Linked DNA regions of Streptomyces hawaiiensis. The protein of the gene in region 3 interacts with the protein of the main gene of each other region in a pairwise test. Links are inferred from orthologs where the notes say so. Each region holds a gene or a part of one and is shown on either strand. Other genes may lie near its edges. The genes, in order: CEB94_RS06865, CEB94_RS17115 and ndk.

Region 1 (9,474 bases), 1.5 Mb from region 3 along the record:
CGGGTCTGCAGGTGCAGTTCGACCCCGGGCTGGAAGGCGAGGACCGGAAGGTAGGCCTTCTGCGCGATGTCGCCGAGTCCGATGCAGCCGACCTTCACGGGGCGGTCTCCTCTAACGGTTGCCTGCCGGGGTGTGCTCGGAAGCATACGGCCGCTGCGGGGGCGCCCAGGTCGCGATGCCGTCGAAGCTGCGCAGGAACAGGGCGGGCCCGGCCTTCGACAGTGCGGCCATGGCCGTGTCGCGCAGGGCGGTCCCGGCCCGGCTGCGGATGAGGCTGAGTCGGGCCGTCTTCACGGCCTGGCGCGCGATGGCGGTGGTACGCGGCAGCCGGGCGGCGGTGTAGGCGGCGAGGTCGTCGCAGTGGTGGGCGAGCACGATCGCGTCCTCGATGGCCTGGTTGCCGCCCTGGCCCAGGCTCGGGGGCATGGCGTGCGCGGCGTCGCCGAGCAGGGCGATGCGGCCGCGGTGGTAGGCGGGCAGGGGCTCGGCGATGTGGTGGACGTCGTGGCGCAGGACGTCCTCGGGGCGGGTGGCGGCGAGCACGGCGGGGATCGGGTCGTGCCAGTCGCCGAAGCGGCGCAGCAGCTCGGACTTCTCGTCGTCGGGCGCCCGGCCGCCGGCGGGGGTCAGGGCGGCGGCGTAGGCGTAGACGCGGCCGTCCTTCAGCGGGTGGGTGCCCCAGATGCGGCCCCGGCCCCAGCTCTCGTGCGAGGCGAACCGGGCTCCGGGGAGGGGGATCACGACCCGCCAGGTGGTGAAGCCGGAGTAGACGGCCCCCGGGTGGCGGGGGAAGAGCGCCCCGCGCACGGCGGACCGGACGCCGTCCGCACCGACCACCAGGTCGGCTTCGAGGTCGCCGTCCGTGGTCGTGACGCGGGCCGCCCGGCCGGGGCCGCCGCTGTCGGCGAGGGCCGCGGCGGCGTCCGTGCGGACGGCGTCCGCCGGGAGCAGGGCGGCGAGACGCTCGATGAGGGTGGCGCGGTGCAGCAGCACGAGCGGGCCGCCGAAGCGCTCGGCGGCGGCCTCGGCGGAGGAGCGGGAGAGCCACCGCCCGCTCGGGGTGCGCAGGCCCCCGTCCCCCGACCAGGCGGCGAGGCCGCGGATCTCGTCGCCGAGGCCGATGACGTCCAGTGCGCGCAGGGAGTTGGGAGCGAGGGAGATCGCCGCGCCGACCGGTTCCAGTGAGCGGGCGCGCTCCAGCACGGTGACGTGCAGGCCGCGCCGGTGCAGGGCGACCGCCGCCGTCAGGCCCCCGATACCGCCGCCGATCACGACGGCCCGCCTCGGCTGTGTCATAGCTCCTCCAGTAGTCTGACTACACCTGTAGTGACACCGCCGACGTTACTACAGGTGTAGTCGGACGGGTAGCGTGAGCCTCATGCCCGTACGCACCGCCGGCCCCGCCCGCTCCGACCTCGTCGCCGACACCGCACTGGCCCTGCTCGCCGAGCGCGGGATGCGCGGCCTCACGCACCGGGCCGTCGACGAGGCGGCCGGGCTCCCCCAGGGCTCCACCTCCAACCTCGCGCGGACCCGGCAGGCCCTGCTGGAACTCGCGGTGCGGCGCCTGGCCGACCGGGAGGCGCGGGTGCTGGGGCTGCACGAGATGCCGGACCCCCGGGCCGGGGCCGGCCCCCTGGCGGACGCGCTGGCCCTGGCGACCCACCGGGCCCTGACGGGCAACCGCGCCCTCACGCTCGCCCGCTACGAACTGGCCCTGGAGGCGACGCGCCGCCCCGAGCTGCGGGCCTACTTCGACGCCACCGGCGCCCGCTTCCGGGACCAGCTCGCCGTCCTGGTCACCGGGATGGGCTCGACGGACCCGGCCCGGCACACCCTGTCGCTGATCGCCTGGGCGGACGGGCTGATGTTCAGCTGCGTGGCGGGGTCGTTCGGTGCCGAGGTGCCGAGCCTGGAGGAGGTGCGGGCCGGGCTGCGGGAACTGCTGGAGGGGATGATCGGGGGCTGAAAATCTTGTGGTGCGGCGAGGGCGGCTCGGAAAGGATGCGTCCATGACGAACGAACGCCATGAGCCCGCCACCACCGCCGACGAGCGCACCATGCTGGAGGGCTGGCTGGACTACCACCGCCGGACCCTCGCCTGGAAGTGCGAGGGCCTGACCGACGCCCAGCTCCGCACCGCCGCGGTGGAGCCGTCCGAGCTGAGCCTGATGGGACTGGTGCGGCACATGGCGGAGGTGGAGCGGGGCTGGTTCCGCAAGGTACTCGCGGCCGAGGACGCAGGCCCGGTCTACTACACCGAGGAGGATCCGGACGGCGAGTTCCATCTCTCCGAGTCCGACACGTGGGAGGAGGCGTTCGCCACCTGGCAGTCCGAGATCGAGACCGCCCGGCGCAACGCGGCCCGCTTCGGCCTCGACGACATCTCCGAGGGCAAACACCGGCGCACCGGCGAGCGCTTCAACCTGCGCTGGATCTACACGCACATGATCGAGGAGTACGCGCGGCACAACGGCCACGCCGACCTGATCCGCGAGCGCATCGACGGCGCGACCGGCGACTGACGTCACCCCCGCCACACCGGCGCCCTCCGTACGGGGCGCGAGATCACCCGTGCGGGGCATCCTGCGCCAGGTCCGAGGCCCCACCGAGGGCCGGACACACCAGAGTTGCGCGGGTGCATCGAACGACGACCACAGCGACGCTCCTGCTGACCGTGGCGGTCTCGGCCCTCTCCGGCTGTACGACGGTCCCGCATCCCCCCGCACCGGGGCCCCCGACGGCACCATCCAGGCCGTCGGCGCCGGAGCCGGAGGGTGAGGCGGAGACCCGGATCGTGCAGGCGCCGGCCCGTGAGGCTCTGCAGCTCATCGAAGAGGCGTCCCACCGCCCGGAGCCGGCCGCATCGGCGTCCCGTCCGGCCGCACCCCCTGCGGCCCCGCCGGATCACGGGGCGCCGCAGCCCGGCCACCGCGACGCCCGCCCCCGCCCCGCCCGTCCGGAACGCCCCGAGCCCGCTCGGCGCGGCCCTCAGCGGTCGCGAACCGACCTCCCCTACGTGTCGGAGTCGGTACGGCAGGAAGTCGAGAAGAGCGTCCCGAACGGCGACGCGGACGTGTGCGCGCTGGGCAGGCGCTACGGGGGATGGCGGGCGGACAGCCCGGAGGCGACGATCTGCCGCGACACGTACCGGCGTTGACCCGTCGCGTCAGGGCCGCTGCCGTGGCGGCGTCCACGTCCCCGAGCCGCCCTCGCCCAGCCGGCACTCCAGCCGTGCGATGGCCGCCCACACGCCCTCGCCGTATCGGTCGCCGGTGAGGGCGGCGGCGGCTTCCCGGGCCCACCGCAGGTGCGTGCGGGCGGCGTCGCGGCGACCGAGTCCGAAGTAGTCGTCCGCCAGGTTCAGGTGCAGCGAGGGGGAGATCGCGATCACCGCGGTCACCGCGAGGGCCTCCTGCCTGGCCTCCTCTGCCGCCGTCAACGCGCGCAGGTCCCAGGCGAGTTCGTCCGCCGGGTCGTCCTGGGTGTCGGCCAGGTAGTGGGCGAGGGTGCAGCGGTGCAGCGGGTCGCCGTGCTCGCCGATCTCCGCCCACAGGCCGAGAAACCGGCGCCGGGCCTCCTCCCGGTCCCCCGCGTGGTGCAGCATGACGACCTGCCCGATCCGCGTCAGCACGGCGTCCGGCGCCGCCTGCTCCTGTCGCTCCGCCACGACGCCCTCCGCGCACTCGCCTGCTGTTCCCGCCGACGCTAACCGCAGGCGGGGGCGATCCGGCTCAGGCGGCTCCGGACACCGCCGGACCTGTCACGGCACGGCCGTACGGCCGGCGTCAGCCCAGGTTCGGGATCGTCCAGTCGATCGGCGTGTGCTCCTGCGCCGCCACCGCCTCGTTGATCCGGGTGAAGGGGCGGGAGCCGAAGAACTTCTTGGCCGACAGGGGCGAGGGATGCGCGCCCTTGACCACGACATGCCGGGACTCGTCGATCAGCGGGAGCTTCTTCTGCGCGTAGTTGCCCCACAGCACGAAGACCGCCGGGTCGGGGCGCTCGGCCACCGCCCGGATCACGGCGTCGGTGAACTTCTCCCAGCCCCGGCCCTTGTGCGAGTTGGCCTCGCCGCCGCGGACCGTGAGCACCGCGTTGAGCAGCAGCACGCCCTGCTCGGCCCACGGCATGAGGTAGCCGTTGTCCGGGATCGGCGTGCCCAGCTCCTCGTGCATCTCCTTGTAGATGTTGCGCAGGGACGGCGGGATCCGCACGCCCGGCCGGACCGAGAAGCACAGTCCGTGCCCCTGTCCCTCGCCGTGGTACGGGTCCTGACCGAGGATCAGGACCTTGACCCTCTCGAACGGCGTGGCGTCCAGCGCCGCGAAGACCTCCTCGCGGGGCGGATGGACGGGACCCTTCGCCCGCTCCTCCTCGACGAACTCCGTCAGCTCCTTGAACCAGGGCTGCTGCAGTTCGTCGCCCAGAACCCCGCGCCAGGACTCGGGCAGCATGGCGATGTCGGTCACGTCAACGTCCTCACGATGTGCGGTCACTTGCAGGCCACAGAACCTACAGGCGACCACTGACAACGCGCCCGGGAAGCCCGCTGCCCGCTCCCCTACCAGGCGGTCTTGCGGTGCAGCTCCCACAACATCATGATCGTCGACGGGTCCATGGCCCGCTCGGCGCCCGAGACGTCCCGGCTGGCCGCCACGTACTGCCGGCCCTGCCACAGCGGCAGCAGCCGCGCGTCGTCCACGAGGATCCGCTGGGCCGCCTCGAACTCCTTCTCCACGTTCGCGCGGTCGCTCTCCCGGCGCGAGCGGGGCAGCAGATCACCGGTGATCTCGGGGGCCGGGTAGGGCGTACCGAGGGCGTTCTGGTCGCCGACGAACGGCGCGATGAAGTTCTCGGCGTCCGGGAAGTCGGGGAACCAGCCGCGCCCGAACACCGGGTACTCGCCCTTCTGGTAGCCCTCGACATACGTCTTCCAGGGGCGGCTCTTCAGGCTGATCGTGAACAGGCCGGACGCCTCGAGCTGGCGCTCCAGCTCCTTGAACTCCCCGGCGGTCTCGGAGCCGTAGCGGTCGCTCGTGTACCAGAAGGTGAGCGGGACGCGCTGGTTGATGCCCGCCTCGGTGAGGATCTTGCGGGCCTTGGCGACGTCGGGGTCGCCGTAGTCGTCGAAGAAGCCCGTGGTGTGGCCCGTGAGGCCCTTGGGGACCATGGAGTACAGCGGGTCGACCGTGTCCTTGTAGACCTTGTGGGCGATCGCCGCCCGGTCGACGACCTGCGCGATGGCCTGGCGCACGGCCTTCTTGTTCGCCCAGGAGTCCTTCGGGTTGAACACCAGGTAGTTGATGTCGGTGCCCGTGCCCTCGACGAGCTGGATCTCCTCGTCCTTGGAGGACTTGCTCTGGAGGTCGACGACGTCTCCGGCGGCCAGACCGCGGTAGGTCACGTCGATCTCCTTGTCCCGCAGGGCCTTCACCATGGCGCCGGAGTCCTGGAAGTAGCGGACGGTCACCGCGTCGTTCCGGCGCTCCGCGTAGCCCTTGTAGTCGTCGTTGCGGACGAGGACGGCCTCCTTGCCGTCGGCGTACGAGTCGAGGGTGTACGGGCCGGAGCCGACCACGTCGCCGCCCTTGCGCAGGCTGTCCTCGGGGTAGGCCTTCGGGGACACGATCGACATGGCGGGGGTGGCGAGCACGAACGGGAAGGTCGCGTCGGGCTTGTTGAGGTGGAAGATCACCTCACGGTCGCCGGGCGCCTGGACCCGCTCGAGGCTGCCCAGCAGACCGGCGGGGCCGCCGTTGACGTTGATCTTGCGGATCCGGTCGAACGAGTACTTCACGGCCTGGGCGTCGAGCGCGTCGCCGTTGGAGAACTTCAGGCCCTCGCGCAGCTCGCAGCGGTAGACCTGGTTCGAGGAGTCGCTGAAGCCGCAACTCTCGGCGGCGTCCGGCTGGGGCTCGCTCGCGCCCGTCGGATAGCTCAGGAGCGTTTGGTAGATGTTGCGGAACAGCTCCCAGGAGCTGTCCCACGAAGCGGCAGGGTCGAGCGTGCTGGGCGAACTGGTGGTGCCCACGACGATCGGTCCTTCGTCCTCCGGGGTGTCGGACGACAGCACGCCGCATCCGGCGAGCAGGGCCGATATGGACGCGATGGCCGCCACCCGCCGCAGGCATCGGTTCCGGTTGAACACGCGCACGCTCCTCGATCTGCCATACCAAGGGTCGGCAGACCATACCGCAGTGCCGCGCCCGCTGACCCTCCCCGGTACATGACCTCTTGATCGATAAACCTTTGACGACGTTGTCATCGCTCTTTGCGGTGTCTTTACGCCGACACGGGCGCCGTTCGTGTCAACGGGCGCCCGTGTCGATCCGTGTGCGCGGCCCTGGTCAGCCGGTTCCGGCGTTGAGGAAGATGCCGCCGTCCACGACGAGCGTCTGGCCGGTGACCCAGTCGGACTGCTCGGAGGTGAGGAACGCGGCCGCGCCTCCGATGTCGGAGGGCACGCCGAGCCGGCCCAGCGGGTAGGCCGCGGCGGCCTCCTCCTCGCGGCCCTCGTACAGGGCCTGGGCGAACTTGGTCTTCACCACGGCCGGGGCGATCGCGTTGACCCGGACCCTGGGCGCGAACTCGTGCGCGAGCTGCACGGTCAGGTTGATCATCGCGGCCTTGCTGACGCCGTACGCGCCGATGAAGGGCGAGGGCGAGAGGCCCGCGACGGAGGCGATGTTGACGATCGCGCCGCCGTTGTCCTTCTGCCAGGCGTGCCAGGTCCGCTGGGCGAAACCGAGCGCCGAGACGACATTGGTCTCGAAGACCTTGCGGGCGACGTTCAGGTCGAGGTCGGCGATCGGCCCGAACACCGGGTTGGTGCCCGCGTTGTTGACCAGGTAGTCGACGCGGCCGAAGGCCTCCATCGTGCGCTCGACGGCGACGGCCTGGTGGGCCTCGTCGTGCGCCTTGCCGGCCACGTAGACCGCGCGGTCGGCGCCGAGCCGCTCGACGGCCTCCTTGAGGGCGTCCTCGTTGCGGCCGGTGATGCACACGCGGTCGCCGCGCGCGACCAGGGCCTCGGCGACGCCGTAGCCGATGCCGCGGCTGGCGCCCGTGACGAGGGCGGCCTTGCCGGAGAGTTCCACGGAAGTCATGTTCTTCGTCCCTTAGTCGAGCGGTCCGCCGGCCACGTACAGCACCTGGCCGGAGACGAACCCGGCCGCCTCGCCGGTGAAGAAGGCGATGGCGTTGGCGATGTCCTCCGGCTCGCCGACCCGGGCCACCGGGATCTGGGTGGCGGCGGCGGCCTTGAAGTCCTCGAAGCCCATGCCGACGCGGTCGGCGGTGGCCTTGGTCATCTCGGTGGCGATGAAGCCGGGGGCGACGGAGTTGGCGGTGACGCCGAACTTGCCGAGCTCCTTGGCGAGGGTCTTGGTGAAGCCCTGCAGGCCCGCCTTGGCGGCCGAGTAGTTCACCTGACCGCGGTTGCCCAGCGCCGAGGACGACGACAGGTTGACGATCCGGCCGAAGCCCGCGTCCACCATGTGCTTCTGGCAGGCCTTGGACATCAGGAAGGCGCCGCGCAGGTGCACGTTCATGACGGTGTCCCAGTCGGAGACGCTCATCTTGAACAGCAGGTTGTCGCGCAGCACGCCCGCGTTGTTGACCAGGATCGTCGGCGCGCCGAGCTCCTCGGCGATCCGGGCGACGGCCGCCTCGACCTGTGCCTCGTCCGAGACGTCGCACCCGACCGCGAGGGCCTTGCCGCCCGCGGCGGTGATCTTCTCGACGGTGTCCTTGCAGGCCGCCTCGTCGAGGTCGAGCACGGCGACCGCGCGGCCCTCGGCGGCCAGTCGTACGGCGGTGGCGGCACCGATGCCGCGCGCGGCACCGGTCACGACGGCAACCCGCTGCTCAGTGGTGGACATGACTGCTACTCCTCAGGTGAGCGACCGCTTAGTACCTTCAGTGGGTGTGACGCTAGAAGCCCTGGCACGCGGTGTCAACGGCCCAGGGCGGCATGTGATCCATCACCCGGGCCCACCCTGCCCGACAGCACCCTCCGGGACACCCGATCGGCCTACGGCCGCGCGCCGCCGCGTCCCTCGGCACCTAGCGTCGGAGCGCGAGCCACCCGTGGCCGAAGGGAGGCGCTCCATGCGCCGTCGCACCGGTGTCATCGGCACGCTGTTCGCGATCGCCGCGATCGTGCCGCTGGCCGACCCCGCTCACGCCCGGCAGGACCTGGACTGCCGCCACTTCTCCTTCCAGGAGGAGGCGCAGGCCGTCTTCGACGCGGATCCGAGTGATCCCCACCGACTCGACGAGGATCAGGGCCCGGACGACGGCATCGCGTGTGAGGCGTTGGCCCGCCGCGGTGTCATCTCCCCCACCACATCCCCCACCCCGTCATCACCCAGCACTCCTGCCAGTCCCTCCGCTCCCGTCACCGGCGCTCCCACCGGCTCCCCTGCCCAGGGCGTGCGAGGCGGGCTCGGGGGTGCGGTGGCGTCGGGACCGAGCGACTGGGACGTCGCCATCGGCCTGACGTTCGCGGCGGGTGCCGCCGTCGCCGCCGGTTACGTGGTGAAGCGCCGTCGGCGCTGACGGCCCGAGGGGTGTCCGTCACCTCACCAGCAGGTCCAGCAACCGCTCGGTCTCCGCCGCCGGGTCCGTGGTCAGGCCGGTGTGCACGGGGCCGGGCTGGACGATCGTGGAGCGAGGGGCGACGAGCCAGCGGAAGCGGCGGCCCGGGTCGTCGGACGCCGCCTGGCCGGCCGCGGGGCCGCCCGCGCACAGGCTCTCCACGGCCCGCAGGGCGGCACGGACCCCGGCCACGTCGGCCCGGGGGTCCAGGGCCAGCAGGCGGGTCTCGTCGAGGTGGGTGCGGGCACCGACGTACGCCTCGGCACGGCAGTAGACGAGGACCCCGGCGTTGACGCACTCGCCGCGTTCGACGCGCGGGACGACGCGCAGGACGGCGTACTCGAAGACGTGGCGGTCCCGGGGCCCGCCCTTGATGATGTGCCGGTCGTTCACTTGAGCCCCTGGATGCGGTCGTGGATGACGGCGGCCCGTGCGAGCAGCGGACGCGCGTAGGCCTGCCTCAGGTCGTCCGGCGCGGCGAAGCCGGGTTCGTCCGTGAGCCAGGCGTCCGGGATCTGCGCGGTGACGTCGGCGAGGAGTTCCTCGGTGACCAAGGGCGCCAACTCGGCGGCGGCGGTGGCGACGTCGGGGGCGAAGGACGCCAGCGCGTGGTCGGAGGCGTCGTACGGGCGGGCGGCGGAGGCCTCCACGCCGGGCCAGTTGTGGTGCCAGATCATCGTCGCGCCGTGGTCGACGAGCCACAGCTCGCCCCGCCACCTCAGCAGGTTGGGGTTGCGCCAGGACCGGTCGACGTTGTTGATCAGCGCGTCGAACCAGACCACCCGGCCGGCCTCCTGAGCGCTCACCGGGAACGCCAGCGGGTCGAAGCCGAGCGCGCCGGAGAGGAAGTCCATGCCGAGGTTGGTGCCGCCG
Region 2 (9,476 bases), 740 kb from region 3 along the record:
GCGACGAGCAGGACGAGCGAGCAGACGAGCAGGAGCTGGTTGAGGTGGTGAACAGTCAGCGGCCGAGTCCTTCCCTGGCCCGCACGCACGCGCGCGTGGGCTCACGTACATCGCACATGAAGCTGTGGCGCACCGCGCCAACTACTTCGTTACCTTACCTAACTCTTGACGATTTCTTGACGCTTCCAGGGGCAGGATCGAACGTCAGTCCGTGCCGGTTCCCGACTCCGCGTCAAGGGGCGCAAGACCCTGCGCCTATCGTTGCTCCAGCGCTCAGTTAAAAGCACAGCCGAACCTGCCGCTCGCGTTAGGACAGCAAGGACAGCGATGCCCCCCAACACCACCGCCTCCACGGGTCAGCAGCCCGGCAAGTCCGGCAGGAGAAAGGGGCGCAAAGCCCGCCTTTTCGTGCTCGTCCTGGTGCTGGCCCTCATCGGGGGCGTGGCCTACGGGTCGTACTGGTCCGTCAGTACCGTCCGGGCCTCGTTCCCGCAGACCAAGGGCTCCCTCACCCTGAAGGGCCTCTCGGGCCCCGTCGAGGTCAAACGCGACAATTACGGCATCCCTCAGATCTACGCCTCCTCCGACGCGGACCTGTTCATGGCGCAGGGCTACGTCCAGGCGCAGGACCGGTTCTACGAGATGGACGTCCGCCGCCACATGGCCTCCGGCCGGCTGTCGGAGATGTTCGGCAAGAGCCAGGTCGACAACGACGAATTCCTGCGCACCCTCGGCTGGGACCGGGTCGCCAAACAGGAGTACGACACCAAGCTGTCGGCCACCACGAAGAAGTACCTCCAGGCCTACGCCAAGGGAGTCAACTCCTACCTCCAGGGCAAGGACGGCAAGGACATCTCCCTGGAGTACGCGGCGCTGGGCTTCACCAACGACTACAAGCCGCAGCAGTGGACCCCCGTCGACTCGGTCTCCTGGCTGAAGGCGATGGCCTGGGACCTGCGCGGCAACATACAGGACGAGATCGACCGCGCCCTGCTCACCAGCCGCCTCGGCCCGAAGCAGATCGCCGACCTGTACCCGGAGTACCCGTACAGCCGGAACAAGGCGATCGTCCAGGAGGGCCAGTACAGCGAATTGACGGGGGCGTTCGAGCAGGGCGGCACGAACGGCACGTCGGGTGCGAACGGTACATCCGGGACGAATGGAACCGGCGGTACCTCCACCGGCACCGCGGGCACGGCGTCCGGCGGCTCCGGCACCTCGGGCACCGCCTCCGGCACGAGCGGCACCGCCTCCGGCTCGTCCGGCACGAGCGGCACCGCCTCGGGCACAGCGGGCCTGGACAGCCAGCTCGGCGGCCTGACCCAGGTCCTGGACGACCTCCCGCCGGCCGTCGGCGTCAACGGCGACGGCATCGGCTCCAACTCCTGGGTCGTCGGCGGGAAGCACACCATCAGCGGCAAGCCGCTGCTGGCCAACGACCCGCACCTGTCGCCCTCCCTGCCGTCCGTCTGGTACCAGATGGGCCTGCACTGCCGCAGCGTCTCCAGCACCTGCCAGTACGACGTCAGCGGCTACACCTTCGCCGGCATGCCGGGCGTGATAATCGGTCACAACCAGAACATCGCCTGGGGCATGACCAACTCCGGCGCCGACGTCACGGACCTCTACCTGGAGAAGATCACCGGCGACGGCTACCTGTACGACGGCAAGATCAAGCCCTTCAAGACCCGCGAGGAGACCATCAAGGTCGCCGGGGGCGAGCCCAAGAAGATCGTCGTACGGCAGACCGAGGACGGGATGCCCCTGCTGTCCGACCGCGACGAGGAGCTCGTGAAGGTCGGCAAGAAGGCCACCGTCGACACCGCCGCACCCGACAGAGGCGACGGCTACGGCGTCGCGCTGCGCTGGACCGCCCTGCAGCCCGGCACCACCATGGACGCCGTCTTCGCCATGGACAAGGCGAAGAACTGGACCGACTTCCGCAAGGCCGCCGCGCAGTTCGAGGTGCCCTCGCAGAACCTGATCTACGCCGACACCGAGAACAACATCGGCTACACGCTGCCGGGGAGGATCCCCCTGCGCGAGGAGAGCGACGACGGCTCCATCCCGGCGCCCGGCTGGGACCCGAAGTACCGCTGGAGCGGCTACATCCCGCAGGACGCGCTGCCCTACGAGTACAACCCGGACCGCGGCTACATCGTCACCGCCAACCAGGCCGTGATCGACCCGGACAAGTACCCGTACACGCTCACCACGGACTGGGGCTACGGCGCGCGCAGCCAGCGGATCACCGACCTGATCCAGTCGAAGATCAAGGACGGCGGCAAGATCTCCACGGACGACATGCGCCAGATGCAGCTGGACAACAGCAGCGAGATCGCCCGGCTGCTGGTGCCCACGCTGCTGAAGATCGACCCGGAGAACAAGGACGTCCGCGAGGCGCAGAAGCTCCTGGAGGGCTGGGACTACACCCAGGACGCCGACTCCGCGGCGGCGGCCTACTTCAACGCGGTCTGGCGCAACATCCTCAAGCTCGCCTTCGGCAACAAGCTGCCCAAGGAGCTGCGCCCCAAGGGCCAGTGCCTGTGGGTCGAGCCGGTCAACACCACCGGCCCCGCCGACGAGGCCGAGAAGGTCCGCGAGTGCGGCCAGCGCGACCCCGACCAGGCGCAGCCGGACGGCGGCGACCGGTGGTTCGAGGTGGTCCGCAAGCTCATGAACCAGCCGGACAGCGACTGGTGGAAGACGCCCAAGGTGGGCAACATCCGCCCGGGCGCCGTCAATCGCGACCAGCTGTTCAAGCGGGCCATGATCGACGCCCGCTGGGAGCTGACCGCCAAGCTCGGCAAGGACATCGACTCCTGGAGCTGGGGCCGGCTGCACCGCCTGTTCCTGAAGAACCAGACCCTCGGCACATCGGGCCCCGGTTTCATCCAGTACGCCCTCAACCGCGGCCCCTGGAAGCTCGGCGGCGGCGAGGCCACGGTCAACGCGACCGGCTGGAACGCCGCCGGCGGCTACGGGGTGGTGTGGGTGCCGTCCATGCGGATGGTGGTGAACCTCGGCGACCTCGACAAGTCGAAGTGGATCAACCTCACCGGCGCCTCCGGGCACGCCTACAGCGCCCACTACGTCGACCAGACCGACAAGTGGGCCGACGGCGAACTGCTGCCGTGGTCCTTCTCGGACCAGGCGGTCGAGAAGAGCACGGCCGACAAGCTGGTGCTCAAACCGTGAGCCACTGACGTCAGTGGCAAAAGCGGCCCTCCACGCGTGCGTGGAGGGCCGCTTCGCGTCAGGGCTCCTGGCGGAACCGCCGTACGCCCGACGGTGTCACCACCGCGTGTACCGGCCGGTCGTGCGGCTCCTCGGGGACGCGTTCGACGACCTCGGAGTCGTACAGCAGCACCACCAGGGCGGGATGGGCCCCGGCCCGGTCCAGCCGTGCCAGGACCCGGTCGTACGAGCCGCCGCCGCGCCCGAGCCGCATCCCGCGCGCGTCGACCGCGAGCCCGGGCAGCAGCACGGCGTCGGCGGTGGTCACGGCGTCCGGCCCGAGGCGCTCGCCCGCGGGTTCGAAGAGGGCCATCCTGCCTCCGTGTTGCACACGCGCCAGGGAGCCCTCGCCCGCGTACGCGCCCCAGTCCAGGTCGTTGTCGGGCAGCAGGACCGGCAGCAGCACGCGCACGCCCTGGGCGCGCAGCGCGTCCAGGAGCGCGAGCGTCCCGGGTTCGCTCCCCACGGAGACATACGCCGCGACCGTCCCGGCCCTCGCCAACTCGGGCAGCTCCAGCGCCCGCCCGGCCAGCGCGGCCGACGTTTCCCGCAGGTCATCCGCCGTCAACCTGTTCCTCACCGCGAGGATCTCGCGCCGCAAACTCCGCTTGTCAGGCTCGCCCGGACGTGCGATAGGCCTCAATGGTTGCTCCCGTACCGTCGCAATACGCTCATATGAGCGCCTATGAACCGGAGCCGCAGATTCCATGCAAAGGCACCGGATAGGGTGGCGGACATGACTCAGCACCCTCGGATCAGCAAGGCTGTCATTCCCGCAGCAGGCCTCGGCACCCGGTTCCTGCCGGCCACCAAAGCCACTCCCAAGGAGATGCTGCCGGTTGTGGACAAGCCCGCGATCCAGTACGTGGTCGAGGAGGCGGTCGCCGCGGGTCTCGACGACGTCCTCATGGTGACGGGCCGCAACAAGCGCCCCCTCGAGGACCACTTCGACCGTAACTACGAGCTCGAATCGGCACTTCAGAAGAAGGGCGACGCCGGCCGTCTCGCCAAGGTGCAGGAGTCCAGCGACCTCGCGACCATGCACTACGTCCGCCAGGGCGACCCCAAGGGCCTCGGCCACGCCGTCCTGTGTGCCGCCCCGCACGTGGGCGACGAGCCCTTCGCCGTCCTCCTCGGCGACGACCTGATCGACCCCCGCGACCCGCTGCTGCAGCGCATGGTCGAGGTCCAGGAGCAGCGCGGCGGCAGCGTCATCGCGCTCATGGAGGTCGCCCCGGAGCAGATCCACCTCTACGGCTGCGCCGCCGTGGAGACCACCGAGGACAGCGACGTCGTCCAGGTCAGCGGCCTCGTCGAGAAGCCCGACCCGGCCGACGCCCCGTCCAACTACGCGGTCATCGGCCGCTACGTCCTCGACCCGCACATCTTCGGCATACTGCGCCGGACCGAGCCGGGCCGCGGCGGCGAGATCCAGCTCACCGACGCCCTCCAGCAGCTCGCCGAGGACGAGAAGATCGGCGGCCCCGTGCACGGCGTCGTCTTCAAGGGCCGCCGCTATGACACCGGCGACCGCGGTGACTACCTGCGTGCCATTGTCCGACTCGCATGCGAACGTGAAGACCTGGGCCCGGACTTCCGGACCTGGCTTCGCAGTTACGTAGCCGAGGAGATGTAGCACGTTGAGCAGCGCCGCGCCCCACGTCACCGGCCAGGACCACGCCGGCCCCGACCACCTGTGGTCGGTGGACGAGCACCTGGAGGACATCCTCGCCACGGTCCGGCCCCTGGAACCCATCGAGCTGCAGCTGCTCGACGCCCAGGGCTGCGTCCTCGTCGAGGACATCACGGTGCCGGTGTCCCTGCCGCCCTTCGACAACAGCTCGATGGACGGATACGCGGTACGGGTCGCGGACATCGCGGGCGCGAGCGAGGAGTTCCCGGCGGCCCTGGAGGTCGTCGGGGACGTCGCCGCGGGCCAGTCCGAACTGCTCCACGTGGGCCCCGGCCAGGCCGCCCGCATCATGACCGGCGCCCCGCTGCCGCCCGGCGCCGAGACGGTCGTGCCCGTCGAGTGGACCGACGGCGGGCTCGGCGAGGGCCCGGCGCGCGGGATGCGCGCCCGCAGCCTCGGCCCCGAGGGCGCCACGGGGCAGGTGCAGGTGTACCGCCCGGCAGAGGCCCGCGCGCACGTGCGCGCGAAGGGCAGCGACGTGAAGGCCGGCGACCGCGCCCTGGAGGCCGGCACCATCCTCGGCCCGCCCCAGATCTCCCTGCTCGCCGCGATCGGCCGCGGCACCGTCCGCGTACGCCCGCGCCCGCGCGTGGTGGTGCTCTCCACCGGCAGCGAACTCGTCCAGCCCGACACGGAACTGGGCCCCGGTCAGATCTACGACTCCAACAGCTTCGCCCTCACCGCGGCCGCCCGCGACGCCGGCGCCATCGCCTACCGCGTGGGCGCCGTCGCCGACGACGCCGAGACCCTGCGCTCCACCATCGAGGACCAGCTGGTCCGCGCCGACCTGATGGTCACCACGGGCGGTGTGAGTGTCGGCGCGTACGACGTGGTCAAGGAGGCGCTGTCCCACGTCGGCGACGAGGACGAGGCCGGCAGCGGCATCGACTTCCGCAAGCTCGCCATGCAGCCCGGCAAGCCCCAGGGCTTCGGCTCCATCGGCCCCGACCACACGCCGCTGCTGGCCCTGCCCGGCAACCCGGTGTCGTCGTACGTCTCCTTCGAACTGTTCGTCCGTCCCGCGATCCGCGCCCTCATGGGCCTGCGGGACGTCCACCGCCCGACGGCCCGGGCGACGCTGGCCGCCGACAAGGCACTGACCTCCCCGAAGGGCCGCCGGCAGTTCCTGCGCGGCACGTACGCCGACGGCAAGGTCACCCCGGTCGGCGGGGCCGGGTCCCACCTGGTCGCCGCCCTCGCCCACGCGGACGCCCTGATCACCGTCCCCGAGGACACCGTCTCCGTCGAGCCCGGCACCGAGGTCGAGGTGGTCCTGCTCGGCTGAGAGCCGCTGGTTGGGGGTACCGTGTCGCGCACAGCAGGCCCGTGCGCCGCACCGCGACGGGCCCGGACCGGGAGCGCCACACAGCATGAGCACGCAGGACCCACCCCCGCACGACGGCCCTACGCAGGACCGGCTGACGCACATCGACGAGGCGGGCGCCGCCCGCATGGTCGACGTGTCGCAGAAGGACGTGACCGCGCGCACCGCCCGCGCCAGCGGACGCGTTCTCGTCTCGCCCCGCGTGATCGAGCTCCTGCGCGGCGAGGGTGTCCCCAAGGGCGACGCCCTCGCGACCGCGCGGATCGCCGGGATCATGGGCGCCAAACGCACCCCCGACCTGATCCCGCTCTGTCACCCGTTGTCGGTGTCCGGTGTGAAACTGGACCTGTCGGTCGCGGACGACGCCGTGGAGATCCTGGCCACCGTGAAGACGACGGACCGCACGGGTGTCGAGATGGAGGCCCTCACCGCGGTCTCCGTCGCCGCGCTCACCGTGATCGACATGGTCAAGGCGGTCGACAAGGGAGCGGTCATCACGGACGTACGGGTGGAGGAGAAGACAGGCGGCAAGTCGGGCGACTGGAGCAGGGCATGACCTACCGCGCGCTCGTCGTCACGGCCTCGAACCGGGCTGCCGCCGGGATCTACGAGGACAAGGGCGGCCCGCTGATCTCGGACGGCCTCAAGCGCTTCGGCTTCGAGGTCGACGGCCCCCAGGTCGTCCCCGACGGCGACCCCGTCGAGGCCGCCCTGCGCGCCGGTGTCGACGCCGGCTACGACGTCATCGTCACCACCGGCGGCACCGGCATCTCGCCCACCGACCGCACCCCCGAGGCGACCCGCCGCGTGATCGACCACGAGGTGCCGGGCATCGCCGAGGCCGTCCGGGCGTTCGGCCGGGAGAAGGTGCCGACCGCGGCGCTCTCCAGGGGCCTGGCCGGAGTGGCCGCAGGCACGCTGATCGTCAATCTGCCCGGCTCCAGCGGCGGCGTGAAGGACGGCCTCGCCGTCCTGGAACCGCTGCTCGTCCACGCAGTCGAGCAGCTCCGGGGCGGCGACCACCCCAGACCCGGCAGTGGGGGTGCGAGCTGAACAGCCCATCCTGGCCCGTGGAGCTGGTGGACGGAGACCTCGTCCTCAGGCCGATAAAGCTGCGCGACCAGCGGGCATGGCGCGAGGTCAACCGGCGCAACCGCGACTGGCTGCGCCCCTGGGAGGCGACGATTCCGCCGCCCTCGCCCGGCGGGCCGATGACGCACCGCCCGACCTTCCGCCAGATGGTCCGCCACCTGAGGGCGGAGGCGAACGCGGGCCGGATGCTGCCCTTCGTCATCGAGTACCAGGGGCGGCTGGTGGGGCAGTTGACGGTCGCCGGGATCACCTGGGGCTCGATGTGCTCGGGCCACGTCGGCTACTGGGTGGACGAGGCCGTGGCCGGCCGCGGTGTGATGCCGACGGCGGTGGCGCTCGTCACGGACCACTGTTTCCGCACCGTCGGGCTGCACCGCATCGAGGTCTGCATTCGCCCCGAGAACGGGCCCAGCCGCCGGGTCGTGGAGAAACTCGGATTCCGCGAGGAGGGTCTGCGGCCGCGTTATCTCCACATCGACGGGGCCTGGCGCGACCATCTCGTCTTCGCGCTCACGGCGGAAGAGGTGCCGGACGGGTTGCTGAGACGCTGGCAGCGGGCACGATCGCAGAGTAATCCGGGAATGCGGCACCACCCCGGAAATTGAATAAGTGTTCGAAATTGATCGGTCGATGACCGTCTCAGGGCAATGAATTCCCGGGCTGGGTGGTCTGCTGATCGCATCGATCACAAGAAAAGTTCGAAATATCAGCCAGATCGTGCGACACACCGGCGCAATTGGCAGATGGCCTCACGCAAACCCCTCTACGGTGTGAGACGTGAGCAGCAGCGGCCTCATCTACGCAGTCATTGTCGGGGCCTGGGCCGCCTACTTGGTGCCCATGTGGCTCCGTAGGCAGGACGAGCTGAACGAGGCCCGTCCGACGGAACGCTTCAGCACCGCCATCCGGCTGCTGTCCGGACGGGCGGGGATGGAGCGCCGGTACGCCAAGGACCTGCGGGCGCGCTCCACCGACGAGGAGGAGCGGGACGCCGACGACCTGGACTCCGTCACCGACTCGGTGGACGTCCGGGCCTTCGCCGTGTCCAAGACCCGTCCGCAGACCCAGGCACCCGTACCGTCGCCCGCCCCCGGGCCCCCGGCCCGCCCGGCGGCCCCCGAGCCCCCGGCCCGCCAGTCGCCCGCACCGAACGCGGCGGCTTCCGGGCGTCCCCGGGAACGGGTGCCCGCCGCCCGGCGCAGCGCCTCGGCGCAGGCGGACCAGGCGGCCGCGGCGCGAGCCCGGCGCTCGAAGGTGCTCGCGCGCCGTCGGCGCACCACCACCATGCTGTTCCTCGCCTTCACGCTCGGCGCGATCGTCGCCGCGGTCGGGGGACTCGCCTTCCTGTGGGCGCCCGGCGGGCCCGCGGTCATGCTCAGCGTCTACATCGCGTACCTGCGCTCCCAGGAGCGCCGCCGGTTCGCGTACCAGATGGACCGCCGCATGGCCGAGGTCGCGGCCCAGCGCCTGCGGGAGCGGCAGCGCCAGCCCCGCCGGCGTCCCGTGGCCGACGAGGAGATCGGCGAACCGGAGGAGGGACCCGAGCCGGTGACCGACCCCGGCCTGTCGGCCCTCGCGGCGGACCGGCGCGCCCTCGTCGAGCAGACCGACCACGCGGAGTGGGTCGACCAGCAGCGTGAGCGGCAGCGGCGTCCGGGGCAGGGCGGCGACAGCTGGGAGCCGGTGCCGGTGCCCCTGCCGACGTACGTGACGGCCCCGGTCGCCCCGCGGGCCACCAGCGACGTGGACCTCGGCGCCCCCGACACCTGGAGCTCGGCCCGGTCGAGCACGGTCGCCCCGAACACGGACAACGACTCCGGCGCCGCCGACCACCCGGGCGAGCCGGACCACTCCGCCCAGGACGCGGGCGACGGCGACGGCCGCTCCGACGCCCGGAGGGCGGCCTCCGCACGGCGGGCCCGGGAGCGCGGCCGCACGCCGCTGTTCGACCAGTACGAGGACGGGGATCGGCCCCGGGCCGCCAACGAGTAGCCCGCGAACCCGCAGGTGACCGCCCCTGGGGAACGGATTTCCAAGCAGGCCGATCGGGGTGCTAAAGTTTCACTCGTTGCAAGGGCCTGTGGCGCAGTCCGGTAGCGCACCTCGTTCGCATCGAGGGGGCCAGGGGTT
Region 3 (9,453 bases):
CCGCACGGCCTTGGCGATCGGCTGGTGGGGCTCCTTGCCGGCGGCCTTCAGCAGCGGCGGGTCGGCGATCAGCGCGTCCACGGTGTCGAGCAGGGTCAGGTAGCGGCGGGAGTCCAGGACGCCGAGGAGGCGGCCGCGGGCCCCGCTGTGCTCGGCGCTGGACCACGAGCGCAGGCGCTCCGCGAGCGGGCCGCGGACCAGGCCGTCGGGTGCCTCGTCGACGGCCGCGGTCAGCCGGTCGGTCAGCACCTCGCGGTCCCGGTCCAGGCCCAGCTCGCCGGCGAGCCACTTCAGCTCCTCGCCGATGGGGTCGGTGACGGTCCGGTCGAGGATCTTGCCGAACGACTTGAAGGTGCTGCGCAGCCGGCGGGTGGCCACGCGCATGCTGTGCACGGAGTCCTCGACGTCCCGGCGGACGGCGGGGTCGAGCTCGACGATCGCGTCCCGCTGGGTGCGCACGTAGGCGAGCACATGGTCGCCGGCGGTCACCGGTTCCCGGGCGGGTGCGGAGGCGCGCCGCTTCTTCGGGGCCGTCTCCTCGAGGGCGCGGGCCAGCTTCGACGACGACGCCGAGGGCCGTACGCCCGCTTTGCGCAGCCGCTTCTCCACCTTGTCGAGCAGGGCCGGGTCTCCCCCGTCGGCCAGCTCCACCTCCACCTCGGTCCACTGCGCCTGACCGCCGCGGCCCGTGAGCCGTTCGGCGTGCACCGTGTCCACGCTCACCTCGGCGAGCAGCCGGCCGTCGGCGTCGAGCAGGTGGCGTACGTCGCGGTCGGAGCGCAACCGGACCATCGGTAGCAGCTCGCTGTCGCGGACCCGGGAGCGGACCAGCGCGGCCAGGTCGTCGGGGAGGGTGTCGGAGAGGGGGGCGTGGATCTCGTCGCGGACGTGCGGAGCGATCGGGAACTTCAGGTGCCAGCCCGCGTCGGAACCGCCTGTGCGGCGGCGCAGGGTGACGGACGACGCGGCGAGGCGTTCGTCGCCGGTGTCGTGGTAGGTGGCGTCGAGGTGGGCCACGCCCTTGTCGACCACGGCCGCGACCCCGGCGACTCCGGTCAGGTCGGGGAGTCCGCTGTCCGCCGACTCGTACTTCCGCTCGATCTCGCGCTTGCTGTCCGCCATGAACCGAATCTAGTCGGCCGGGGCGCGGGGCGGCAGAGGGCCACCCCGCGCGGTGTCATGCCGACATCGGCCGCTGCACCCGGATCGACTGCAGCAACCCCACCGCTATCCACACGGCGAACATCGATGATCCACCGTATGACACGAAGGGCAGCGGCAGGCCGGTGACCGGCATGATGCCGAGTGTCATGCCGACGTTCTCGAAGGTCTGGAAGGCGAACCAGGCGACGATGCCCGCGGCCACGATCGTGCCGTACAGGTCCGGGGTCTCCCGGGCGATGCGGCAGGCCCGCCACAGGAGGATGCCGAGCAGCACGATGATCAGGCCGCCGCCGAGGAAGCCCAGTTCCTCCCCCGCCACGGTGAAGACGAAGTCCGTCTGCTGTTCGGGCACGAACTGGCCGGTGGTCTGCGAGCCGTGGAAGAGGCCGGAGCCGGTCAGGCCGCCCGAACCGATGGCGATACGGGCCTGGTTGGTGTTGTAGCCGACGCCGGCCGGGTCGAGTGCGGGGTTGGCGAAGGCGGCGAAGCGGGCGATCTGGTAGTCGTCGAGCACCCCGAGCTGCCAGACGGTGACCGCGCCGAGGGTGCCCGCGCCGAGCAGGCCGAACACCCATCGGTTGGACGCCCCGGAGGCCAGCAGCACGCCGAGCACGATGATGACCATCACCATGACCGACCCGAGGTCGGGCATCAGCATCACGATCAGCATGGGCACGGCGGCAAGCCCCAGCGCCTGCACGACCGTGCGGTGGTCGGGGTACTGCTTGTCGCCGGCGTCGACCCGGGCCGCCAGCAGCATCGCCATGCCCAGGATGATCGTGACCTTGACGAACTCCGAGGGCTGGAGCGAGAAGCCGCCGGGCAGCTTGATCCAGGAGTGGGCGCCGTTGATGGTGGAGCCGAGGGGGGTCAGCACCAGCAGGATCAGCAGCAGCGAGAAGCCGTAGAGGACGGGCACGGCCGTGCGCAGGGTGCGGTGGCCGAGCCAGATGGTGGCGGCCATCAGGGCGAGGCCGATGCCGGTGTTCAGCAGGTGCCGGACGAGGAAGTAGTACGGGTCGCCCTGGTTGAGCTCCGTGCGGTTGCGGGTCGCCGAGTAGACGAGGAGCGTGCCGAGCAGCGACAGGGCCAGCGCCGACAGCAGGATGGGCCAGTCGAGCCGCCGCGCCACCGAGTCACGGGCCAGCAGCCGCGTCCAGCCGGAGCGCTCGGGCCCGTAGCCGGAGACCTGGAAGCTGTTCACACCGCCGGTCATGCTGGCAACCTCCGGCTTCCCCGGCGGCGTCGCCTTCGGGTGTCACGGTTCTCGGGTGTCGGCGGGGGCGCCGTCGCCGGCTGGAGCGGGTCGGCCGGGGCGTTCGGGTCCTTCTTGTCGGCCTTCTGGTCCTTGGCGGGGTCTTTGGAGACCTTCGGGGAGGCGATGGTGCCGTCCGTCTTGACCTTCGGCAGGGCCTTCTGCGGGGTCGGCAGCAGGGCCTTCTTGGGGTTGATGTCGCCGTCCTCGGAGACGCCGTACAGCGCGTTGTAGATGTTGCGGACGGCGGGGCCCGAGGCGCCGGAGCCCGTACCGCCCTGGGAGATCGTCATGACGATCGAGTAGTCCTTGGTGTACGTGGCGAACCAGGAGGTCGTCTGCTTGCCGTAGACCTCCGCCGTGCCCGTCTTGGCGTGCATCGGGATCTTGTCCTGCGGCCAGCCGCCGAACCTCCAGGCGGCCGTACCGCGGGTGGCGACTCCCGCGAGGGCTTCGTCTATTTCGTCGCGCGTCTTCTGCGTCATCGGCAGCTTGCCGTGCGACTCGGGCTTGATCGGCGTGACGGTCTTGCCGTCGGCGCTGATGACGGCCTTGCCGACGGAGGGGTTGTAGAGGGTGCCGCCGTTGGAGATGGCCCCGTAGATGGTGGCCATCTGGATGGGCGTGACGAGCGTGTCGCCCTGGCCGATGGAGTAGTTGACGGAGTCACCGGCGCGCATGCGGTTGCCTTCGAGGCAGTTCTCGTAGGCGATCTTCTCGGCGTAGCTGCCGTTGCGCTTGCCGGTGCGGCACCAGGCGTCCTTGTTGGCCTTCCAGTAGTCCAGTTTCCACTGGCGGTCGGGGACGCGGCCGGTGACCTCGTTGGGCAGGTCGATGCCGGTTTCCTTGCCGAGGCCGAACTGGTGGGCGGTCTTGTAGAACCAGTCGCCCGGGTTCTTCTTCGGCTTGGTGCCGCCGTCGCGCTTCCACTCCTCGTGGGAGAGCCGGTAGAAGACCGTGTCGCAGGAGACCTCCAGGGCGCGGCCGAGGCTGATGGGGCCGTATCCCTTGGACTCGAAGTTCTTGAAGACCTGACCGCCGATCGAGTACGAGCTGGAGCACTGGTACGGGCCGTTGAAGGAGTAGCCCGCGTTGACCGCGGCGGCCGTCGGGACGACCTTGAAGATGGAGCCGGGTGCCGACTGGCCCTGGATGGCGCGGTTGAGCAGCGGGTAGTTGGAGCTCTTGCCGGTGAGCCGCGCGTAGTCCTTGGCGGAGATGCCGCCCACCCAGGCGTTCGGGTCGTACGTGGGGTTCGAGGCCATGGCGACGACGCGGCCGGTCCTGGCCTCCATCACCACGACGGCGCCGGAGTCGGCCTTGTAGTTGGTGCCGGTGTTCCGGTCGTGCTGCTTGCGGGCTTCCTTCATCGCCTCGTGCAGCTGGTACTCGGCGATCCGCTGGACGCGGGAGTCGATGCTGGTGACGAGGTTGTCGCCGGGGTGGGCCGGGTCGGCCTCGGCCTGCCCGATGACCCGGCCGAGGTTGTCGACCTCGTAGCGGGTGACGCCGGCCTTGCCGCGCAGCGCCTTGTCGTACTGGCGCTCCAGGCCGGAGCGGCCGACCTGGTCGGAGCGCAGATACGGCGAGTTGGTGTTCTGCGCCTTCTTGATCTCCTCGTCGGTGACCGGTGAGAGGTAGCCGAGGACCTGGGCGGTGTTGGCCTTGCCGGGGCTCGGGTAGCGGCGCACGGCCTCCGGCTCGGCGGTGATGCCGGGGAAGTCCTCGGCGCGCTCGCGGATCTGGAGGGCCTGCTTGGCGGTGGCCTCGTCGGTGATGGGGATGGGCTGGTACGGCGAGCCGTTCCAGCAGGGCTGCGGCGTCTTGGCGTCGCACAGCCGGACCTTCTCCTGGACTTCCTTGGTCGTCATGCCCAGGACTTTGGCGAGCTTGGCGAGGACTTCCTTGCCGTCGTCCTTCATCTTCAGCAGGTCGGTGCGGGAGGCGGAGACCACCAGCCGTGTCTCGTTGTCCGCGAGGGCCACGCCGCGGGCGTCCAGGATCGAGCCGCGGACGGCGGGCTGGACGACCTGCTGGACGTGGTTCCCCGACGCTTCCTTGGCGTATGCGGCGCCCTCGCGGATCTGGAGGTACCAGAGGCGTCCGCCGAGGGTGAGCAGGAGGGACAGGACGAGGACCTGGATGACGACGAGCCGGATCTGGACCCGTGAGTTCCTGCCGGTCTCGGGGATGTTGGTCACTGCGGCTGCCTCCCCCTCTCGGTGCGCGTACGGATGTGCGGGTCCGCAGGTGCGTCCGGGTACGCATGTGCGGATACGAGTGATGAACGACCGGCCCACGAGCCGGCGTTCCTACGGGACCGACCCGTTCGGGTGAACTTCCCCGCGTTCACAGCCGCTTGACCCCCTTGATGCGTCCGGCACGTGCCATCCGCGCCCGGGCCGCCTTCACCCGCAGCCCGTTGCGCTGGCTGCCGATCTTCAGTCCGGTGCCGCCGGAGAGCCAGCCGGAGGAGATGTCCGTGGCCCTGGCCGCGGCCGAGGTCGACTCGGCGAGCGGGTCGTTCTCGGCACGCCGGGCCAGGGCCATGATCCCCGGCACGACGAACGGGGCGAGCAGCAGGTCGTACAGGGCGGCCGTGAACAGCAGACTGCCGAGGCCCACATGGCGGGCGGCGGTGTCCCCGACGAGGGCGCCGACCCCGGCGTACATCAGGGTGGAGCCGACCGCGGCGGCGACCACGACGGCCATGGGGCCGGTCGCGGACTTCAGCTGGCCCGTCTCTGGTTTCACCAGGCCCGCGAGGTAGCCGATGACGCACAGCACGAGGGCGTAGCGCCCCGCGGCGTGGTCGGCGGGCGGGGCCAGGTCGGCGAGCAGACCCGCGCCGAAACCGACGAGGGCGCCGCCCACGTGCCCGTACACCAGCGCGAGGCCGAGCACGGTGAGCAGCAGCAGGTCGGGCACGGCGCCCGGCAGGTGGAGGCGGGCGAGGACGCTCACCTGGATCACCAGGGCGACGACGACCAGGGCGGAGGAGAGCAGGATCCGGTTGACGCGCATGGGGTGACAGCTCCTACTGCTCTTGCTGGTTCTGGCCGTCCACGGGGGCCTCGGCGGACGGCGTCACGGTCACCGTCACCGTCGGCCTCGGGGTGGGCTTGGGCTTGGGCGGGAGCACCGTGTCACGCGGGTCCTTCTTCGGCGCCTCGACGACGACACCGACGATGTCGAGCTTGGTGAAGGCGGTGTACGGCGTGACGTAGAGCGTGCGGGTCAGGCCGCCGCCGGAGGGGTCCACGCGGGAGACCACGCCGACGGGCACGCCGGGTACGAACGGCCGGTCGGCCTGGGAGCCGAAGGTGACCAGGCGGTCGCCCTTCTTCACCTCCGCCTTGCCGTTGAGGAGTTCCACGCGCAGCGGGCGGTCGCCCTGTCCGGAGGCGAAGCCGAGCTCGTCGCCGGACTCCATGCGGGTGCCGACCGTGAAGTCGGGGTCGCTGGCCAGCAGGACCGTGGCGGTGTTGGGGCCGACGGTGGTGACGCGGCCGACGAGCCCGTCCCCGTTCAGGACGGTCATGTCGCGTGTGATGCCGTCCTTGGCGCCGACGTCGATGGTGATGGTCCAGGAGAAGCCCTGCGCGGCTCCGATGGCGATGACCTCGGCACCCTTGATGCCGTACTGGCCCTGGCCGGCGATCTTCAGCATCTTGTCGAGCTGCTTGAGGCGGCTGCGGCTGCGGTCGTCGCTGCCGAGCCGCGCCTTCAGGGCCGCGTTCTCCTCTTCCAGCACGGCGAGCCGGTCGTGCCGCTCCCCGGAGTCGCGGATGGCGGAGACCGCGTTGCCGACCGGGTCGACCGCGGCCGAAACCCCGCTCTCGATCGGGCCGAAGACGGTTGCCGCGGCCTGCCGGGCACCGTCGACGGGCGAGTCCTCCCCGCCGCGGATGTCCACCGTGATCAGCGCGAACGCGACGGCGATCAGCAGCACCAGGAGCAGCCGGCTCTCTCGTGTGTCCCTCACGTGCGGCGGCCGTGCCCTTCCTCATAGGAATTCGGGAAGCCCCAGGGAAACCCGAGGGGCTGCTATGTGGGAGCTTATGCAGCTGTATCAACGATCCGCCGTACGAGAGGAGATCGTCCCGTACGGCGGAATCGAAGAGTTATGTCATCTGCGCGGTTGGGCGTCCAGCACCTGCTGGAGCGCCTCGAACTCCTCGACGCACTTTCCGGACCCGAGCGCCACACTGTCGAGGGGGTCCTCGGCGATGTGGATCGGCATGCCGGTCTCCCGGCGCAGCCGCTCGTCGAGGCCCCGCAGCAGCGCTCCGCCGCCGGTCAGAACGATTCCTCGGTCCATGATGTCGCCGGACAGCTCCGGCGGACACTTGTCGAGGGTCGTCTTGACGGCGTCGACGATCGCGTTGACCGGCTCCTCGATCGCCTTGCGGACTTCGGCGGCGGAGATGACCACGGTCTTCGGCAGCCCGGAGACCAGGTCCCGGCCGCGGATTTCGGTGTGCTCGTCGGAGTCGAGGTCGTACGCCGAACCGATCGTGATCTTGATCTGCTCGGCCGTGCGCTCACCCAGGAGGAGGGAGTACTCCTTCTTGATGTGCTGGATGATCGCGTTGTCCAGTTCGTCGCCCGCGACACGGATGGACTGGGCGGTGACGATGCCGCCGAGGGAGATGACCGCGACCTCCGTGGTGCCGCCGCCGATGTCGACCACCATGTTGCCCGTGGCCTCGTGGACCGGCAGGCCGGAGCCGATGGCCGCGGCCATGGGCTCCTCGATGATGTGCACCTGACGGGCGCCGGCCTGGGACGACGCCTCGATGACGGCGCGGCGCTCGACGCCCGTGATGCCCGAGGGCACACAGACGACGACCCGCGGACGAGCCAGATACCGCCGCTTGTGGATCTTCAGGATGAAGTAGCGGAGCATCCGCTCGGTGATCTCGAAGTCGGCGATCACGCCGTCCTTCAGCGGACGAACGGCAACGATGTTGCCGGGCGTGCGCCCGATCATCTTCTTCGCTTCGGCACCGACCGCGAGGATGCCACCGGTGTTGGTGTTGATCGCCACGACGGACGGCTCATTGAGTACGATCCCGCGACCCCTGACGTACACCAGCGTGTTGGCGGTCCCGAGGTCGACAGCCATGTCACGGCCGATGAACGACATTGAGTTCCCCATCAGGATTCGTCTGGCCTTCCCACTAGCTTTTGAGGGCTTATCAGGTAGGCAAAGGTGGGTGCTGTGACGTGAAGGCTTCCATCGTAGACGCGCCTTCGCGAACACTGCGGGAGGGTCTCCGCCATTGTCAGCAGATGCCGTCCGCATTCGCTTCTGGAGACGGGCGTTCGGGGACCATCGTTCCCTCGATCGCCACGCATATGCCGCAAAGTCCGGGGGCCTGGGCCCCCGGGCCTGCCGTATGTGCTGGTGGGGTGCGGACGCTACGCCCGGCCGGGGAAGAAAATCTTCACCTCGCGCTCGGCGGACTCCTCGGAGTCGGAGGCGTGGATCAGGTTCTCCCGGACGATCACACCGAAGTCGCCGCGGATGGAGCCGGGCGCCGCGGCGATCGGGTCGGTCGGGCCGGCGAGTGCGCGCACGCCCTCGATGACCCGCTCACCCTCGACGATCATCGCAACGACCGGCCCGGAAGCCATGAACTCCACCAGCGGCTCGTAGAAGGGCTTGCCCTTGTGCTCGCCGTAGTGCTGCTCCAGCGTGTCCTGGTCCAGCGTGCGCAACTCCAGCGCGGTGATCGTCCAGCCCGCCTTGCGCTCGATGCGGCTGATGATCTCGCCGGTCAGACCACGACGGACGGCGTCGGGCTTGAGGAGGACGAGGGTGCGCTGGCTCACGACGGGCTCCTTGTGCGTACGTAAAGGTTTTGCGGTGGGACGAGATTACCCGGCGTGTCGGGGCGCTTGTTACGCAGCGTCAGGTGTGGAGGAGCTCGCCTGGGCCGCGAATCTCGCCTTGGCCTCGTCCACCTTCCGGCCGTAGTGCACCGACGCCCACCACAGGGCCGCGAAGATCGCACCCAGGAAGTACATGGTCGGGACGATGAAACCCGACGCGATGAGCGCGATCTGCAGCGCCCAGCCGAGGGCGACCCCGCCCGGACGCGTCACCAGGCCGCACAGCACCAGGCACAGGAACATCGCGATGCCGCTGACCGTCCACACGGTCGCCATGGACAGGTCGGGGTCCTTCATGGCGACCAGACCGGCGAATCCGATGACGAAGAACTCGCCGATCAGCGTCGAAGAACAGAGCATGCGCACGGGACTCAGCCCCTCCCCAGGAGCAGTCGGGCCTCGCCGACGGTGATGACGGAACCGGTGACGAGCACACCGCCACCCGCGAACTCGCCTTCCTCCTCGGCCAGCGTGATGGCGGCTTCCAGCGCGTCGGGCAGCCGCGGCTCGACCTGGACGCGCTCCTCGCCGAACACCTCCACGGCGATACCGGCGAGCTCGTCGGCGTCCATCGCGCGGTGGCTGGAGTTCTGCGTGACCACGACCTCGGCGAACACCGGCTCGAAGGCCTCCAGCAGCCCCCGTACGTTCTTGTCGCCGCTCGCGCCGACCACGCCGATGAGGCGGCTGAACTGGAACGCCTCCCCGACCGCCTCGGCCGCCGCCCGGGCACCCGCCGGGTTGTGGGCGGCGTCCAGCACGACCGTCGGCGACCGGCGCACGACCTCCAGCCGGCCCGGCGAAGCCACGGCGGCGAAGGCCTTGCGGACCGTGTCCAGGTCCAGCGCGTCGGCCCGCTGCGCGCCGACGCCGAAGAACGCCTCGACGGCGGCGAGCGCGACGGCCGCGTTGTGCGCCTGGTGCGCGCCGTGCAGCGGCAGGTACACCTCGCGGTACTCGCCGCCCAGCCCGCGCAGCGTCATCAACTGCCCGCCGACGGCCACCTGCCGCTCGACGACACCGAACTCCAGCCCTTCGCGGGCCACGGTCGCGTCCACCTCGACGGCCTTCTTCAGCAGCACCTGCGCCGCGTCGACCGGCTGCTGCGCCATGATGACCGTCGCACCCTGCTTGAT

Evidence for each region.
Region 1: the proteins of ndk (region 3) and CEB94_RS06865 interact in binary tests that used the Escherichia coli proteins (3 or more experiments, as listed by UniProt). The link is inferred for Streptomyces hawaiiensis from one-to-one orthologs.
Region 2: the proteins of ndk (region 3) and CEB94_RS17115 interact in binary tests that used the Escherichia coli proteins (3 or more experiments, as listed by UniProt). The link is inferred for Streptomyces hawaiiensis from one-to-one orthologs.

Annotation. Positions count from the first base shown.
Region 1 is NZ_CP021978.1:1,480,607-1,490,080, forward strand. Bases 2,631-5,554 are described here. They hold CEB94_RS06865 (uracil-DNA glycosylase), read right to left. Parts: upstream 4,473-5,554; coding sequence 3,789-4,472; downstream 2,631-3,788. Other genes in these bases: CEB94_RS06855 (hypothetical protein), read left to right, coding at 2,639-3,160; CEB94_RS06860 (tetratricopeptide repeat protein), read right to left, coding at 3,170-3,670; CEB94_RS06870 (ABC transporter substrate-binding protein), read right to left, coding at 4,565-5,554. In the rest of the region: CEB94_RS06835 (Gfo/Idh/MocA family protein), read right to left, coding at 1-98; CEB94_RS06840 (FAD-dependent monooxygenase), read right to left, coding at 112-1,296; CEB94_RS06845 (TetR/AcrR family transcriptional regulator), read left to right, coding at 1,379-1,969; CEB94_RS06850 (DinB family protein), read left to right, coding at 2,013-2,525; more of CEB94_RS06870, read right to left, coding at 5,555-6,151; CEB94_RS06875 (SDR family oxidoreductase), read right to left, coding at 6,351-7,109; 3-oxoacyl-ACP reductase FabG, read right to left, coding at 7,122-7,883; CEB94_RS06885 (excalibur calcium-binding protein), read left to right, coding at 8,113-8,562; CEB94_RS06890 (DUF3037 domain-containing protein), read right to left, coding at 8,581-8,994; CEB94_RS06895 (HipA family kinase), read right to left, coding at 8,991-9,474. UniProt on the Escherichia coli protein: Excises uracil residues from the DNA which can arise as a result of misincorporation of dUMP residues by DNA polymerase or due to deamination of cytosine.
Region 2 is NZ_CP021978.1:3,749,271-3,758,746, reverse strand. The notes cover bases 2,032-4,957. They hold CEB94_RS17115 (5-formyltetrahydrofolate cyclo-ligase), read right to left. Parts: upstream 3,806-4,957; coding sequence 3,257-3,805; downstream 2,032-3,256. Other genes in these bases: glp (molybdotransferase-like divisome protein Glp), read left to right, coding at 4,878-4,957; galU (UTP--glucose-1-phosphate uridylyltransferase GalU), read left to right, coding at 3,974-4,873; CEB94_RS17120 (penicillin acylase family protein), read left to right, coding at 2,032-3,198. Also shown: CEB94_RS17125 (potassium/proton antiporter), read right to left, coding at 1-89; more of CEB94_RS17120, read left to right, coding at 328-2,031; more of glp, read left to right, coding at 4,958-6,215; cyclic pyranopterin monophosphate synthase MoaC, read left to right, coding at 6,301-6,810; CEB94_RS17095 (MogA/MoaB family molybdenum cofactor biosynthesis protein), read left to right, coding at 6,807-7,307; CEB94_RS17090 (GNAT family N-acetyltransferase), read left to right, coding at 7,331-7,951; sepX (divisome protein SepX/GlpR), read left to right, coding at 8,124-9,338. UniProt on the Escherichia coli protein: Involved in the removal of 5-formyltetrahydrofolate.
Region 3 is NZ_CP021978.1:3,011,555-3,021,007, forward strand. The notes cover bases 6,551-9,453. They hold ndk (nucleoside-diphosphate kinase), read right to left. Parts: upstream 8,258-9,453; coding sequence 7,844-8,257; downstream 6,551-7,843. Other genes in these bases: CEB94_RS13905 (rod shape-determining protein), read right to left, coding at 6,551-7,568; CEB94_RS13915 (DUF4233 domain-containing protein), read right to left, coding at 8,327-8,683; folC (bifunctional tetrahydrofolate synthase/dihydrofolate synthase), read right to left, coding at 8,689-9,453. In the rest of the region: CEB94_RS13880 (CYTH and CHAD domain-containing protein), read right to left, coding at 1-1,122; rod shape-determining protein RodA, read right to left, coding at 1,178-2,380; mrdA (penicillin-binding protein 2), read right to left, coding at 2,377-4,620; rod shape-determining protein MreD, read right to left, coding at 4,769-5,443; rod shape-determining protein MreC, read right to left, coding at 5,457-6,404; more of CEB94_RS13905, read right to left, coding at 6,549-6,550. UniProt on the Escherichia coli protein: Major role in the synthesis of nucleoside triphosphates other than ATP. The ATP gamma phosphate is transferred to the NDP beta phosphate via a ping-pong mechanism, using a phosphorylated active-site intermediate.